Regions from separate parts of the Neorhizobium sp. PAMB6716 genome, predicted to be linked through region 3. Evidence: predicted binding sites of a transcription regulator. Region 3 holds the regulator's gene; each other region holds the start of a gene.
The links. Region 3 encodes LexA, which represses DNA repair genes until DNA is damaged. Its sites were predicted from a motif close to TGTTCNNNNTGTGTTCNG; they were not measured.
Positions count from the first base shown of each region.

Region 1: the regulator LexA is predicted to act here: its motif matches at 1,383-1,400, upstream of AC4CWH_RS03705 (putative DNA modification/repair radical SAM protein).
Region 2: the regulator LexA is predicted to act here: its motif matches at 1,639-1,656, upstream of AC4CWH_RS12265 (energy-coupling factor ABC transporter ATP-binding protein).
Region 4: the regulator LexA is predicted to act here: its motif matches at 1,320-1,337, upstream of AC4CWH_RS26580 (LexA family protein).

Region 1 is NZ_CM177835.1:774,351-777,554, forward strand. It holds gene AC4CWH_RS03695 (glycosyltransferase family 4 protein) at 1-678, opposite strand, end outside; gene greA (transcription elongation factor GreA) at 701-1,177, opposite strand; gene AC4CWH_RS03705 (putative DNA modification/repair radical SAM protein) at 1,406-2,638, shown strand; gene AC4CWH_RS03710 (UdgX family uracil-DNA binding protein) at 2,638-3,204, shown strand, end outside.
Region 2 is NZ_CM177835.1:2,486,762-2,489,965, reverse strand. It holds gene AC4CWH_RS12275 (biotin transporter BioY) at 1-229, opposite strand, end outside; gene AC4CWH_RS12270 (energy-coupling factor transporter transmembrane component T family protein) at 269-874, opposite strand; gene AC4CWH_RS12265 (energy-coupling factor ABC transporter ATP-binding protein) at 868-1,548, opposite strand; gene AC4CWH_RS12260 (winged helix-turn-helix domain-containing protein) at 1,674-2,861, shown strand; gene AC4CWH_RS12255 (GNAT family N-acetyltransferase) at 2,965-3,204, shown strand, end outside.
Region 3 is NZ_CM177835.1:1,474,057-1,477,260, reverse strand. It holds gene kdsA (3-deoxy-8-phosphooctulonate synthase) at 1-681, opposite strand, end outside; gene AC4CWH_RS07070 (VOC family protein) at 684-1,550, opposite strand; gene lexA (transcriptional repressor LexA) at 1,720-2,439, shown strand; gene AC4CWH_RS07060 (ComEC/Rec2 family competence protein) at 2,420-3,204, opposite strand, start outside.
Region 4 is NZ_JBZAYW010000004.1:63,699-66,902, reverse strand. It holds gene AC4CWH_RS26585 (Y-family DNA polymerase) at 1-860, opposite strand, end outside; gene AC4CWH_RS26580 (LexA family protein) at 857-1,288, opposite strand; gene AC4CWH_RS26575 (hypothetical protein) at 1,456-1,812, shown strand; gene AC4CWH_RS26570 (hypothetical protein) at 1,809-2,147, opposite strand; gene AC4CWH_RS26565 (helix-turn-helix domain-containing protein) at 2,488-3,006, opposite strand.

The sequences.
Region 1 (3,204 bases), 700 kb from region 3:
AGCAGCCGCGACGCGGGCTTTCAGATCATCCTCGAAGGCGATGTGCTTGGGCGTGGCGCGGCCGGCAATGACGGCATTCCATTCGGGATGATCCGGCAGAAGGCGGATCATCGCATCAACGAAGAGATCGGTGCCCTTCTGGTGGCGGACCCGGCCGAAACAGCCGACATGATGCTTTTGCGGATCAAGCCCAAGGCTTGGCTTTGCCGAGGCCTTGTCTGCGGCAGGCGAAAAGCGATTTAAGTCAATGCCGTGCAGAATGACGGTGCTGTCCCGCTCCAGGTAGGAGGCGGTTTTCTGGCACACCGCAATCACCCGGTCCATGCGGGCAATCAGACCCTTCGTCCAGCGGGAATGCTTGCGCTGCGAGGCGGAGGTGAAGAGGAGTTTTAGCGGCATGCGGCAGACATCGCGCAGAAAAATGCCCGGAAGCATTTCGATATTGCGCCGTGCATGCCAGATTCGGTGGCGACGCCCTTCAGGCGGCGTCCAGAGGTGCCGGAGGTCGCTTGCCGTCATGGAAGGCAGAGAAGCGGGCAGGCCCGGCCCGAAGGTGACAACCTTCTGGCCGAGACGGTTCTGCACCGGAACAAGCTGGATCACGGTGGAGGTGACGCCCGACAGCCTTCGCTTGAAGTGCGGGGCGATCACCTCGACCTGTTGCAGGGAAGGGGGCACGGCGAACGCCTGCTTTGCCGGATCAGCCCCAGTTGACCGCGAGGATCTCGTAGGCCTTGGAACCGCCGGGGGCGACCACTTCAATGCTGTCGCCGGCTTCCTTGCCGATCAGCGCGCGGGCGATCGGTGAAGAGATAGAGATGCGGCCTTCCTTCACGTCGGCTTCCTGGTCGCCAACGATCTGGTAGATCTTTTCCTCGTCCGTATCCTCGTCGATGAGCTTGACCGTGGCGCCGAACTTGATCTTGGAACCGGACATCTTGCTGAGGTCGATCACCTCGGCGCGGGCCGTCAGGTCTTCCAGTTCGGTCACGCGGCCTTCATTGTGGCTCTGCGCTTCCTTGGCGGCGTGGTATTCGGCATTTTCCGAAAGGTCGCCATGGGCGCGTGCTTCCGAAATGGCCTCGATGATGCGAGGACGTTCCTCCTGTTGGCGCCAGCGCAGTTCTTCCTGCAGCTTGGTGAAACCGGATGGAGTCATCGGGACCTTATCAACCATTTTCCTTAACCCTCAGTCTCATGGCCGCTACCCGCGGCCACAAAAAGAAACAGGTCCCGGAGGGTATCCCCGGAACCGTGTGAAAGCTCTAATTTCGGCAACTATAACAGAATCACTACAGCAATTGCCAGCAAATTCGAAATAGGGCGCCAGCCGTGGAGGGAAAGGGGCGCGTCGTTTCGACACCGGTCTTGACGTTAGGGAAAAGAACATATAGTGAACAGACTAATGAAGAAGTCGCTGAAAGAACGTCTCGCCATTCTCTCCGACGCTGCCAAATATGATGCGTCCTGCGCCTCGAGCGGCACCACGAAACGCCATTCGGGAGGCACCGGTGGATTGGGCTCCACGGAAGGCTCCGGAATCTGCCACGCCTATGCGCCGGACGGGCGATGCATTTCGCTTCTGAAAATCCTGCTCACCAATTTCTGCATCTATGACTGCGTTTATTGCATCAACCGCTCGTCCAGCAATGTCGAGCGGGCGCGGTTCACGCCGGACGAGGTGATCTGGCTGACGCTTGAATTTTACCGGCGCAATTATATCGAGGGCCTGTTTTTATCCTCGGGCATCATCCGCTCCTCCGATCACACGATGGAAGAAATGGTGCGGGTGGCGCGAGAACTGCGCACCGTCCACAAGTTCCGCGGTTATATTCATCTGAAGACCATTCCCGAAGCCTCGCCCGGGCTGATTGCGGAGGCCGGGCTTTATGCCGACCGTCTCTCCATCAATGTGGAACTGCCGACGGACCACGGCATCAGCCAGTTTGCGCCGGAAAAGAAACCGGCCGGCATCCGCCGCGCCATGGGCGATCTGCGGCTGAGGATCGAAGAAGCCTCCGAACCGACCTTGCAGACAAAACGTCGGCGCACGTTTGTTCCCGCGGGCCAGAGCACGCAGATGATCGTCGGTGCCGATGGCGCAAGCGATGCAACGATTTTGGGAACCAGCGCCCGGCTTTACGGCAGCTACGGCCTGAAGCGCGTTTATTATTCCGCCTTCAGCCCCATTCCGGATGCCTCGTCGAAACTGCCGCTGATCAAGCCGCCGCTGATGCGCGAGCACCGGCTTTATCAAGCCGATTGGCTCTATCGTTTCTACGGCTTCGACATTGGCGAAATCACGGCGTCGACGACAGACGGGAATCTGGACCTTGATCTTGATCCAAAGCTCGCCTGGGCGCTCGGCAATCGTGACCAATTTCCCGTCGACGTCAACAAGGCGCCAAAGGAAATGCTGCTGCGCGTGCCGGGTTTCGGCACTAAGACGGTGCGCTCCATCCTGTCTTCGCGCCGGCAGCGCCGGTTGCGGCTGGAGGATCTCGGGCGTCTCTCCGTATCGCTGCGCAAGGTGCAGCCCTTCATCGTCGCCGAGGGGTGGAAGCCGCACCGGCTGATCGACCGCACGGACCTACGTGCCATGTTTGCGCCGCAGCCGCAGCAACTGGCGCTGTTTTGATGCGCACGGTTTTTCTGAAAGGCCGCGGCGATTTTGCCGAATGGCGCGATGCCGCGCGCGCCCTCCTGCAGGCCGACATAGAGCCGCAGGTGGTGGATTGGCGGCTGGCGGGCGAGGCGACGTTGTTGCCGGAAACTGCCGAGGCCGCACCGCCGGAACCGTCAGCCGCCCCGGCCAAGGTGGTGGCCGTGCCGGCGGCTTTTCTGGCGCTGGCGCAATCGGTCGTCTGCCACACACAACCGTCGCGTTTTGCACTTCTCTATCGCCTGCTCTGGCGGCTGCGCGAAGAACGAAGGCTGCTGGAGATCGTCTCCGATGCCGATGTGATCGAGGCGCTGAAGCTGGAAAAATCCGTGCGCCGCGACAGCCACAAGATGAAGGCCTTCGTGCGGTTCAAGGAAGTGCCGGCGGGCGGTGGGCCGCGCCGTTCCTTCGTCGCCTGGTTCGAGCCAGACCACTTTATCGTCTCCCGCACCGCACCGTTCTTTGCCCGTCGTTTTGCCGACATGGACTGGCTGATTGCAACGCCTAAGGGATCGGCCGCCTTTAATGGTGAAGGTCTCGTC
Region 2 (3,204 bases), 1.0 Mb from region 3:
CACCGCGTCCGCCCGACAGAACCGGAAGGCCAACGGCCACGAGAACGACGAGAAGAGCGTAGGCGAGGGCTCCGCGCCTTGCGCCAATGATGGTGCCGGCCAGCATGACCCCCATGGATTGCGCCGTGATCGGCACCGGAATGAAGCCGAGCGTCACCGGCGGGATCAGGCCCAGCACGATGATGATGGCGGTAAACAGTGCCGAAAGCACGAGATCCTTGGTGGTCATGTAGCGCTCCTATGCGGATAAACTGCCTTGTCGCTGCTTTTACTGACCGCGAATACCGCGCGCGTCAATTGCCTGGGCGATGGCGTCTGCTTCCTTGAGGGTTGAAATGATCAGCGGCCCGATGATCCGGTGTGGCTTCAGCACCAGCCCGCGCGCCGCATGCGCCTCCTTCAGCATCTCGTAGCGATGGGCGATTTCCGGCACGAAGCGCAGCACCAGCCCGAAGGCAAGCCCACCATCGGAGGCCTTCATCAGGCCAAGCCGCTCAAGAGGCAGAAGTAGGGCGGTGATCGCTGCGATAAAATCGGCAATCGTCGTGGTCGCCGTCACGCTTGCCGCCAGAAACAGGATCGCAAGCAGGCGCAAGGTCGAGACGAACGCCTCGTGCGGTGACAGCACGAATATGTTGACGAGGGCGAAGAAGGCGATGGTGAAAAGCACCGGGCGCAGACGCCGGAAGGCTTCGGTGACCCCAAGCCCCAACCGCAGATAGAGCGTGGCGGTGAGAAGAAGGGCAGAGCCCAGCACAAAGGAATTGTCGACAACGAAAAGCGCAAGGCCGAACAACATCAGACCCGCAAGCTTTGCCCGCACGCTCATGCGGTGGAGAATGCTTGTGCCCTCGACATAAAGGCTGGTCAGCATGCGGCAATCTCCCGGTAGCGGGCAATGGCCTCGGCACCGTCTCCATCGAAGGCAAGGCTGCTCTCGTGAAACACCAGCACGCGGCCAAAGCCGGCGACGAGTTCCAGATCATGGCTGATGACGATCGCCTGCTGCTCCAGCCCTTCGATTGCGCGGCGCACCAGCGCGCGGTTTTTGAGGTCCAGCTGGTTGGTCGGCTCATCAAACAGGATGAGCTTTGGCTCTGTCACCACCACGGCCGCAAGCGCTGCCAGCTGCAACTGCCCGCCGGACAGTTCGTGCGGGCGGCGCTTGGCAAGGTCGGCAATGGCAAACCGCTCCATCACCGCATCCACCGCGTCATCCAGCGTCTTGCCCTTCAGCCCGCGCGCCTTTGGCCCCATGGCAATGTCATCGCGGATGAGCGGCAGGATGATCTGGTTTGCCGGGTTCTGGAAGATGAAGCCGGTGGCGGCAAGAACCGCTCTGGCGTCTGCCACCGTATCCAGTCCGTCGAGTGTCACGCGGCCGCTCGTTGGCTTCACAAGCCCGTTCACCAGCCGGGCAAAACTTGTCTTGCCCGAACCATTGAGGCCGATCACGCCGATGCGCGGTTCTGATAGCTGAAGGCTCAGCGGCTGTAGAGCCACGCGCTCGCCATAACGCAGTTCGGCCTTGTCGAAGATGATGTGCACGTCTTGTCATCCTGTCTTGCTGGCGTCTCTATAACCGCCGCAGGCCGGAAGGGAAATGTGCCAGACGTTGTGAAAGCATCGGGATAGATGTTGAACAAAACGCGAACACGCGCTAGCCTCTTCCCATGACGATTCTGATCGACAATCAACAGGCACGGTGGGCCTTCCTGGAACGGCAGGGGCTTTCGCGTGCGCCGAACCTGAAGCTTGGCAAGGCGGGCCTGCTTGCCCTCATCGAGGAACTCGGTTTCGTGCAGGTCGACAGTATCCAGACGGTGGAGCGGGCGCATCACCAGATCCTGTTTTCCCGCAACCAGACCTATCGGCGCGAAGATCTTGTGGCGCTTCTGGAAAAAGATGGCGCGCTGTTCGAGCACTGGACGCATGATGCGGCCATCATTCCCTCCACCTTCTTTCGGTACTGGAAACATCGTTTCCTCAGGGAGGAGGCAGCGATTGTCGAGCGCTGGCGCAAATGGCGCGGGGAGGGTTTTGATTCGGTGTTCGACGAGACCTATGCCCGCGTGAAGGAAAACGGGCCGGTGATGGCGCGCGATATCCGCCACGAGGAGCACAAATCCGGCGGCTGGTGGAACTGGCATCCCTCGAAGACGGCGCTCGAATATCACTGGCGCACCGGCCGCTTTGCCATTGCCGGAAGGGTGAATTTTCAAAAACTCTATGATCTGACGGAACGGGTCCTGCCGGCGCACCACCATGAGCCGGAGGTCAGCCACGCCGAATTTATCGACTGGGCCTGCCGGGCAGCGCTTTCGCGCCTCGGCTTTGCGACCTCGGGCGAGATTGCCGCCTTTTTCGATCTCGTCACCCCGCAGGAGGCAAAGGACTGGCTGGCGGCTGAGGCTGAAAACCTGCAGCCGGTGGAGATCGTCACCGTCGATGGCCGCCGTCGCCTGTCCTACGCGCTGCCGGGCATGCTGCCGGCGCTTGCCGATCCGCCGGAACCGCCGGCCCGCATCCGGGTGCTGAGCCCTTTCGATCCGCTGCTGCGTGACCGCGACCGGGCCGAGCGCCTGTTCGGCTTCAATTATCGCATCGAGATCTTTGTGCCCGAGCCGAAGCGGCAGTTTGGCTATTACGTCTTTCCGCTTCTGGAAGGCGACCGCCTGATCGGCCGTATCGACATGAAGGCGGATCGCAAGGCAGGCGTGCTCGACGTGAAACGGCTCTGGCTGGAAAAAGGCGTGCGTGCCTCGGCTGGCCGTCTGGAAAAACTCGATGCGGAATTGCAGCGATTGGCGCGCTTCACCGGCGTGGAACGGGTGAGTTACGCCAGCGACTGGCACGGCTGAGCTTTTGGCGAAGCGATCAACGGGGAACACGCGGGATGCAGGACGACGCCAGGGAAAGGCAGCACTATCACCTTGAACACAGGCACCGCCGCTTGAGGATTATCTGCGTCTTCGCCACGAGGCCGGGCTCAGCCCGTTTACGCCGCAGGCGGCCACCATCGGGCTCAAAGGCACGTTTTTCGGCGTGCGGGTGGTGTGCGGCGGAGAAATCGTCGGCATGGGGCGCATCATCGGCGATGGCGGCTGCTTTTTTCAGGTGACCGACATTGCCGTGCAGCCGGCGCACCAGGGCAAGGGGCTTGGCAAAAAGATCATGGCCGCCCTTGTCGATCACCTGAAGATG
Region 3 (3,204 bases):
CTCGACGAATTCCCGCTGTCCGCCGGTCGAGCCGCCCTGCCCGCCCGGCTGCTGCACCGAATGGGTTGCATCGAAAATGACCGGCGCGCCGAGGGACGCCATGATCGGCAGCGAACGCATATCGGAGACAAGCGTGTTATACCCGAACGATGCGCCGCGCTCGCACAGAAGCACATTGGGATTGTCGCTTTCGGTGAACTTGGCGAGCACGTTCTTCATGTCCCAAGGCGCCAGGAACTGGCCCTTCTTGACGTTGATGACGCGGCCCGTTTTTGCCGCCGTAACCAGAAGATCCGTCTGACGGCAGAGGAATGCCGGGATCTGCAGGATGTCCACAGTCTCGGCCACCACGGCGCATTGTTCTTCCGTGTGGATATCGGTCAGCACCGGAAAGCCGAACTCGGCCTTGAGATCGGCAAAGATCTCCATGGCCGTCTCAAGCCCGATGCCGCGTTTGCCCGCAATCGAGGTGCGATTGGCCTTGTCGAAGGAGGATTTGTAGACAAGGCCGATGCCGAGATCATCGCAGATTTCCTTGACGGCGCCGGCCATCATGAAGGCGTGGTCGCGGCTTTCCATCTGGCAGGGGCCGGCGATCAGCGACAGGCGGCCGGTGTTTGAAAAAACGACGCGGGCCGAACCCTCGCCGACGGATACCTCTGCATTGGCTGTGACGGCCATGATCACTCCTCAAACACGAAAGCAGCGCCCTGACCGGGGGCTGCGGCAACGACGATGCGCGTGCCTCTTTTCTTAAAGGCCACGTCATTAGCAGCAAGGCAATCTGCTGTCACGGCAAGATCAGAGGTGGCAAACACCAGGGCAGCGCCGCAAAGCCCGCCGGCGGATGGGGAGAGATCAATGCCGAGTTCGTCCGCAACACTCTGCCGCGACGACAGCGCAACATGTCCATTCCGCGCCTGAAAGACATGACCCGAGGCATCCGCAACTGCTTTGGTTTCCAATACAGTCTCGAGAACAGGCAGCGCAGCGATCGGATCATCTGCGGCAAGCCACACGCCCCGCAACCCGACCACGCCGTTTTGATGCCGCTCCAGATGCGCCCTGTCGGCCGGCAAGGGATTAAGCCGCTCGCAGGCGAACAGGAAAAATTCGGGAGATCCGGTTTCGGCGAAGGCCAGCCTGAAGCGTGCGATCACCTCATGCCCGTCCGCCGTCAGCGCCGCGCGGGAAAATTCAAGGATCTCGCCGGCGGACCGACCTGCTCCGACAAACCGCGTGTGGTCTCCATCGGCATCCGGCGAAGCGACCACGAGGCCAGAAAATCCATCGTCCCCACAGGCGGCACGGAAGGCGAGATCTCGCCCGGTAAAGACGTTGCCCTCTCCTGCCGTGCGTTCGGCAACAGCGCGGTCGCGGATCGCCAATGGCTCCAGATACAGGCCATCGGAGAGAAACACGCAGGCATTCTGCGTCCCAAACGGATGCTGCGCATCCGGCGCCACGGTAAAACCGAGCGTCCCCAGCCGCTGGCGCGCCACCGCCAGCGTGCAGACGGGCATGACAAGATGATCGAGCGGGCGGACCATGATTCTCTCCTTCAACGATGCGGGCGGCAGTGTAGCGCCGGATAAGCGCTTGAATATCCCGCACGCTTTCAGCAATCAGCGTTTTATCCCCGGCTTTTGAGGGCTTGCGGAACACATATGGAACATATAGTGTCTGTTCTGGATTTGTTTCCACTTCGAGGTTGTCTTCATGCTCACACGCAAACAGCAGGAACTGCTCCTGTTTATTCACGAACGGATGAAGGAATCCGGTGTACCGCCCTCGTTCGACGAGATGAAGGATGCCCTCGATCTGGCGTCGAAATCGGGCATCCACCGCCTGATTACCGCGCTTGAGGAGCGTGGCTTCATTCGACGGCTGCCGAACCGGGCGCGGGCGCTTGAGGTGATCAAGCTGCCGGAATCCTATTCGCCGCCGGCCCAGCCGCGTCGCGGGTTTTCGCCCAGCGTCATCGAAGGCAGCCTCGGCAAGCCGCCGGCCACACGCCCTGCCCCGCCAGCTCCGGCTGTCGAAGAATATACGGGCTCTGCCACCGTTCCCGTCATGGGGCGTATTGCTGCCGGCGTGCCGATCTCGGCCATCCAGAACAATACCCATGCCATCAGCGTGCCGATCGAGATGCTGGGCACCGGCGAGCATTACGCGCTGGAGGTAAAGGGCGACTCGATGATCGAAGCCGGCATCATGGATGGCGACACGGTGATCATCCGCAATGGCAGCACGGCGACGCCCGGTGATATCGTCGTGGCGCTTGTCGATGACGAGGAAGCGACGTTGAAGCGCTTTCGCCGCAAGGGCGCCTCGATTGCGCTTGAAGCGGCCAACCCCGCTTACGAGACCCGCATTTTCGGGCCGGACCGGGTGAAAATCCAGGGCAAGCTTGTCGGCCTCATCCGCCGTTACCACTAAGCAGTTCGAAAACCGGTTGCGGCAACGTTTCGTCAAAGATGCGCTGCCGCCAATCATAGGTTCGGTGAACGCTCCAGGGGCGTTTGTTGCCGATGCTTGCGCCGGTTGCCTGCCAATCCCGGCGGTGACTGCTTCCGGCAAATCGGATTTCAAGGGCTCCTGTCTTGCGTAGCGTCGATTCCGTCAGCATCAGCGCGCCGGAGCGGCAGGTTTCGAATCGGGCACGGGCGGCAATCACGACGTCGGCCGTATCGCAGGCGGTTCCCGCATAACGCGGGTCATCGATGGTGGCGATTCGCACTTTTTCCAGCGAACGGGCAAAACAGCCGAGAGCGGCAATGCAGGTGAATTGACCGGGAGGAGCGCTGGTCAGGGCTTTGTCCATGGCAGTGGCAGCCGCTCGCTGCTCCTCTTTGGTCAAGGGCGGATCTGGTGGCTTTCGGGGGGAAACGCCTGTCTCGGTTCGGCCAGAGTTCAAGTGAATCGCGTCAGCGTCTGATGGGCCTGCTCCGTGTCCTTCCTCGGGAACGACCGCGCGGATGTCTGTGGCGATCTCTGATTCGGGCGTGTCTGCATCGGCTCCCGTCTGGCGGCTGTGTGCTGCATCGGCGCCGGGTTGTGCATGAGCGCTCTTCGCGGTGCCGGGTGGTAAGTCTTGCGGTTTTGCCGCGGTGTTGCGCCGGGGCATGATCGGCGCAAGCGTATTGTCGATGATGAGGGCATTCTGCCACTGGCGATAGATGAAATCGGGTGGTGTCCGGCGGT
Region 4 (3,204 bases), on a different replicon from region 3:
TGCGTCGCCTCAAGGCGATGCCGACGCAGCTTCTCCCCTGCCCTCATCGCATAGGCCGCCACTGCCTCGAGCATTCCGGCAAGATCCGTGACAGGCGCTCCAAAGGATCGGGTTACGGCGCAGCCCTTCCGTTGTGGCGGCATGTCTTCAAGCGGCAGGCATGAAATGCCCTGCAGCTCCAGAACCGTCCTTTCGCCCACCACGCTCAGGAGATTGCGAGCAAGCCGCGCATCAACGCGGGCCAGGTCGCCGGCTGTCTCAATGCCCAGGCCGAATAGTTTTCGCTCTGATGCCGATCCAACGCCCCAAACCTCCCCCACCTCGACGCGATCGAGCCAGCTTTGCCGAACGGCTGCATCTGTCAGATCGCAGACGCCGCCAAGCTCCGGGTTCTTCTTTGCAACGTGGTTTGCGAACTTCGCCAGTGTCTTGCTCGGGCCAATGCCGACACATGTCGGGATCCCGGTCCATTGCTGAACCGTGGACCGAAGATCGCGGCCGAAAGTAACGCGATCGGCGGGCCTGATGTCGGTCATATCCAGAAAGCTTTCATCGATCGAATAGACCTCAACATCCGGAGACCATTGCCGATAGATCGCATTCAGCCTGGCGCTCATGTCGCCATAAAGGGTGTAATTGCTTGAGTACACCGCCACGCCGTTATCGCGACAGAGGTCACGGATCTTGAAATAGGGTTCTCCCATGCCAATGCCGAGCGCCTTGGCCTCCGCCGTCCTGGCAACTGCACAACCGTCATTGTTGGATAGGACAATCACCGGGCGCTTGGCTATCGACGGGTCGAAGACGCGCTCGCAGGAGCAATAGAATGCGTTGCCGTCAATCAGCGCGAAGGAGGTCATACCTTCCTCCTTGGTCGCAGCCAATGAACGTTGCAGAGTGCCACGCCCCAAATCTCGACTTCCGCAATCTCCGGAAGGTCGAACAGAGGCATGTCCGAATTCTCGAACATCAGCCGCGGCCGGCCGCCCGTCATGCGTAGCCGCTTCAACGACCGCTCGCCATGTACGGTCGCTACGACAATATCGCCGTCGACCGGGCGCAGGCTGCGGTCGACCACGATCAAATCCCCGTGGAAGATTCCGGCGTCTCGCATCGAATTGCCGTCGACCTTCCACAAGAACGTCGCCGGCGGGTTCCGGATCAGGAGCTTTGTGAGGTCAATCGATTCTTCGATGTAGTCATCTGCGGGTGACGGAAAGCCGGCGCATAACCCGTGGAGCATGAGAGGCACATAGACTTCTGCCTCGATTTTCAGGCCGGCGAGCATTCAATTCGATCCTTTCACGACTGATAGCGAAAGGAACAAACAGGGAACACAAAGGACGCCAAAAATCAAGATAGAAGATTACGCGATCCTAATCTGCAGATTTGCACCTGACGCGAGTGTCTGCGTGGTGTTAACTTTTTGAGGCGTTGTCACAATGGAGAGGAATGATGATCGCCATGACTGACGAAGTGGAACACCTGTCAAGTACGCTGATGTGGACCGTCGGCATGATCACTCAAGCCGGGCCAGATGACCTTAAACGTGTGGCAAAGGCCTATCGAGAAGCGCAGGATCTGGTTTCGCAGATTCCGAAGACCGAGGAAGGCGCACGGCCTCGCATCGTCGCTTGCTTCCATCGGTCGGACGAGTACCGCGCTGCAGACGATATAGCCTGCGTTGGATGGATCCTGACAGCGATCCAGGAGCGCGTGAACGAAGGCGATCTACAAGACTGGAGAAAATTGCGAACGGTCGTGAAGCAGATGGTAAAGCTGCTGCCGGAGCCGACGCGCTCGCTTCACTAAATACTTGGTGTATCGAGAAGATGTTCAAAGCCCTCCCAGGTCGCCTTGTCGTCCACCCAATGACGCTGAAGCTCTTTCCATCTTCGGTCCGCCGAAACCTGCATCTTCGCGATCCGCTCAAGGAGATGGCGTGAGAAAAGCAAGTCGTCCTGTTGAGCGGTTTTGAATATGATACCGCCCTCCGGGTCATATGCGACCTGAAGCAGCTGATTGTCGGCATCGAGCACGAACATCGACACTTCGGGTTCGCCATCCTCGTTTCTGGTGACGATCAGCGTATCGACTGGGTAGCCGCCGGTTGCCTTTTGCAGTGCCTGGTCAAAAGCATTGGTCATGGGATCACCTTTCCTGTCACTGTCGAATCTAACGGAACGGTTTTGGCGGGGGAAGTCGGTTCCGGCTTCCGCTTCGCGGCGCTATGCTAAGCCTCCTGCGGCTTCCCTTTATCCGTCAAAACCGTGTCGAGAATTCCCGCTTTCCCGCCCCTGAAGGAGGGGCGGCGCTATGCTGAAAGCTCCGATGTTCTTCATTGTCTTCCTCGGATCTCGGACTGGCGCCGATCGATCCGAGCGGTGTCTTCGCCAGATGGGGGGGAAGGACGCCGCATGAGCGCCGGCTATTCGCCAATGGCGGCCGGCGCGCGGCGGAAACCAGAGCCAACCCATTGAGTGCAAGTTATGGCGCGGCTTTCGCCGCGCCATTCCCTTTCTGCTTCTCGATCGTCCGGGGCTCCATAGCAAGCACAAGGTCATGCACCATCTTCAAGGCCGTTTCGTCGAGCTTCTGCAGGTGGCCGACCGTTTCTTCCATCAGCTTGTTTCTCTCTGCTTCCTGTGAGTTGCCTTCGGATTGAGGGGGCCGTTCTTTGACGAAAGGATCGAAGAACTCTTCCGGAGTGATATCCAGGACTTCGAAAACGTGGAGCAGGCGTCCGACTGTCATCAAGGAGGAGGCGTTTTCGTAGCGGGCGTAGGTAGCCTCCTTCACCCCTAACAGCATGGCGACTTTGGCTTGCGCAAGTTGTCGATCGGTTCGCAGGTCACGCAGCCTTTGCGCGACAAGCAGATCCAGTTGCCTGAGATCGATGATCTTTCCGTCGAGCCGTTTGCGGTAAACCGGATGATCTTTGTCTGGGTCTACAACGCGTTCAAGTCCGAGATAGCTTACCCACTGCTCGAGTCCGAAACCTGCCATTGCCACCAACCACACTGGAAATTCATCGTTATTCCTCCGGGACAATTAAAGATGGGGCCTCGAAAGTCTACCCTGGATAGCTGCTTTAGCACATCGCTTTGCGACCCCGCTCTATGCCTTCGGCACGGAGCCAGCAGGCGCCGTCTCCGCCCATTCGGGTTACGATCGGTTGCGCTGCGGCTTCGCCTTCCATCACAT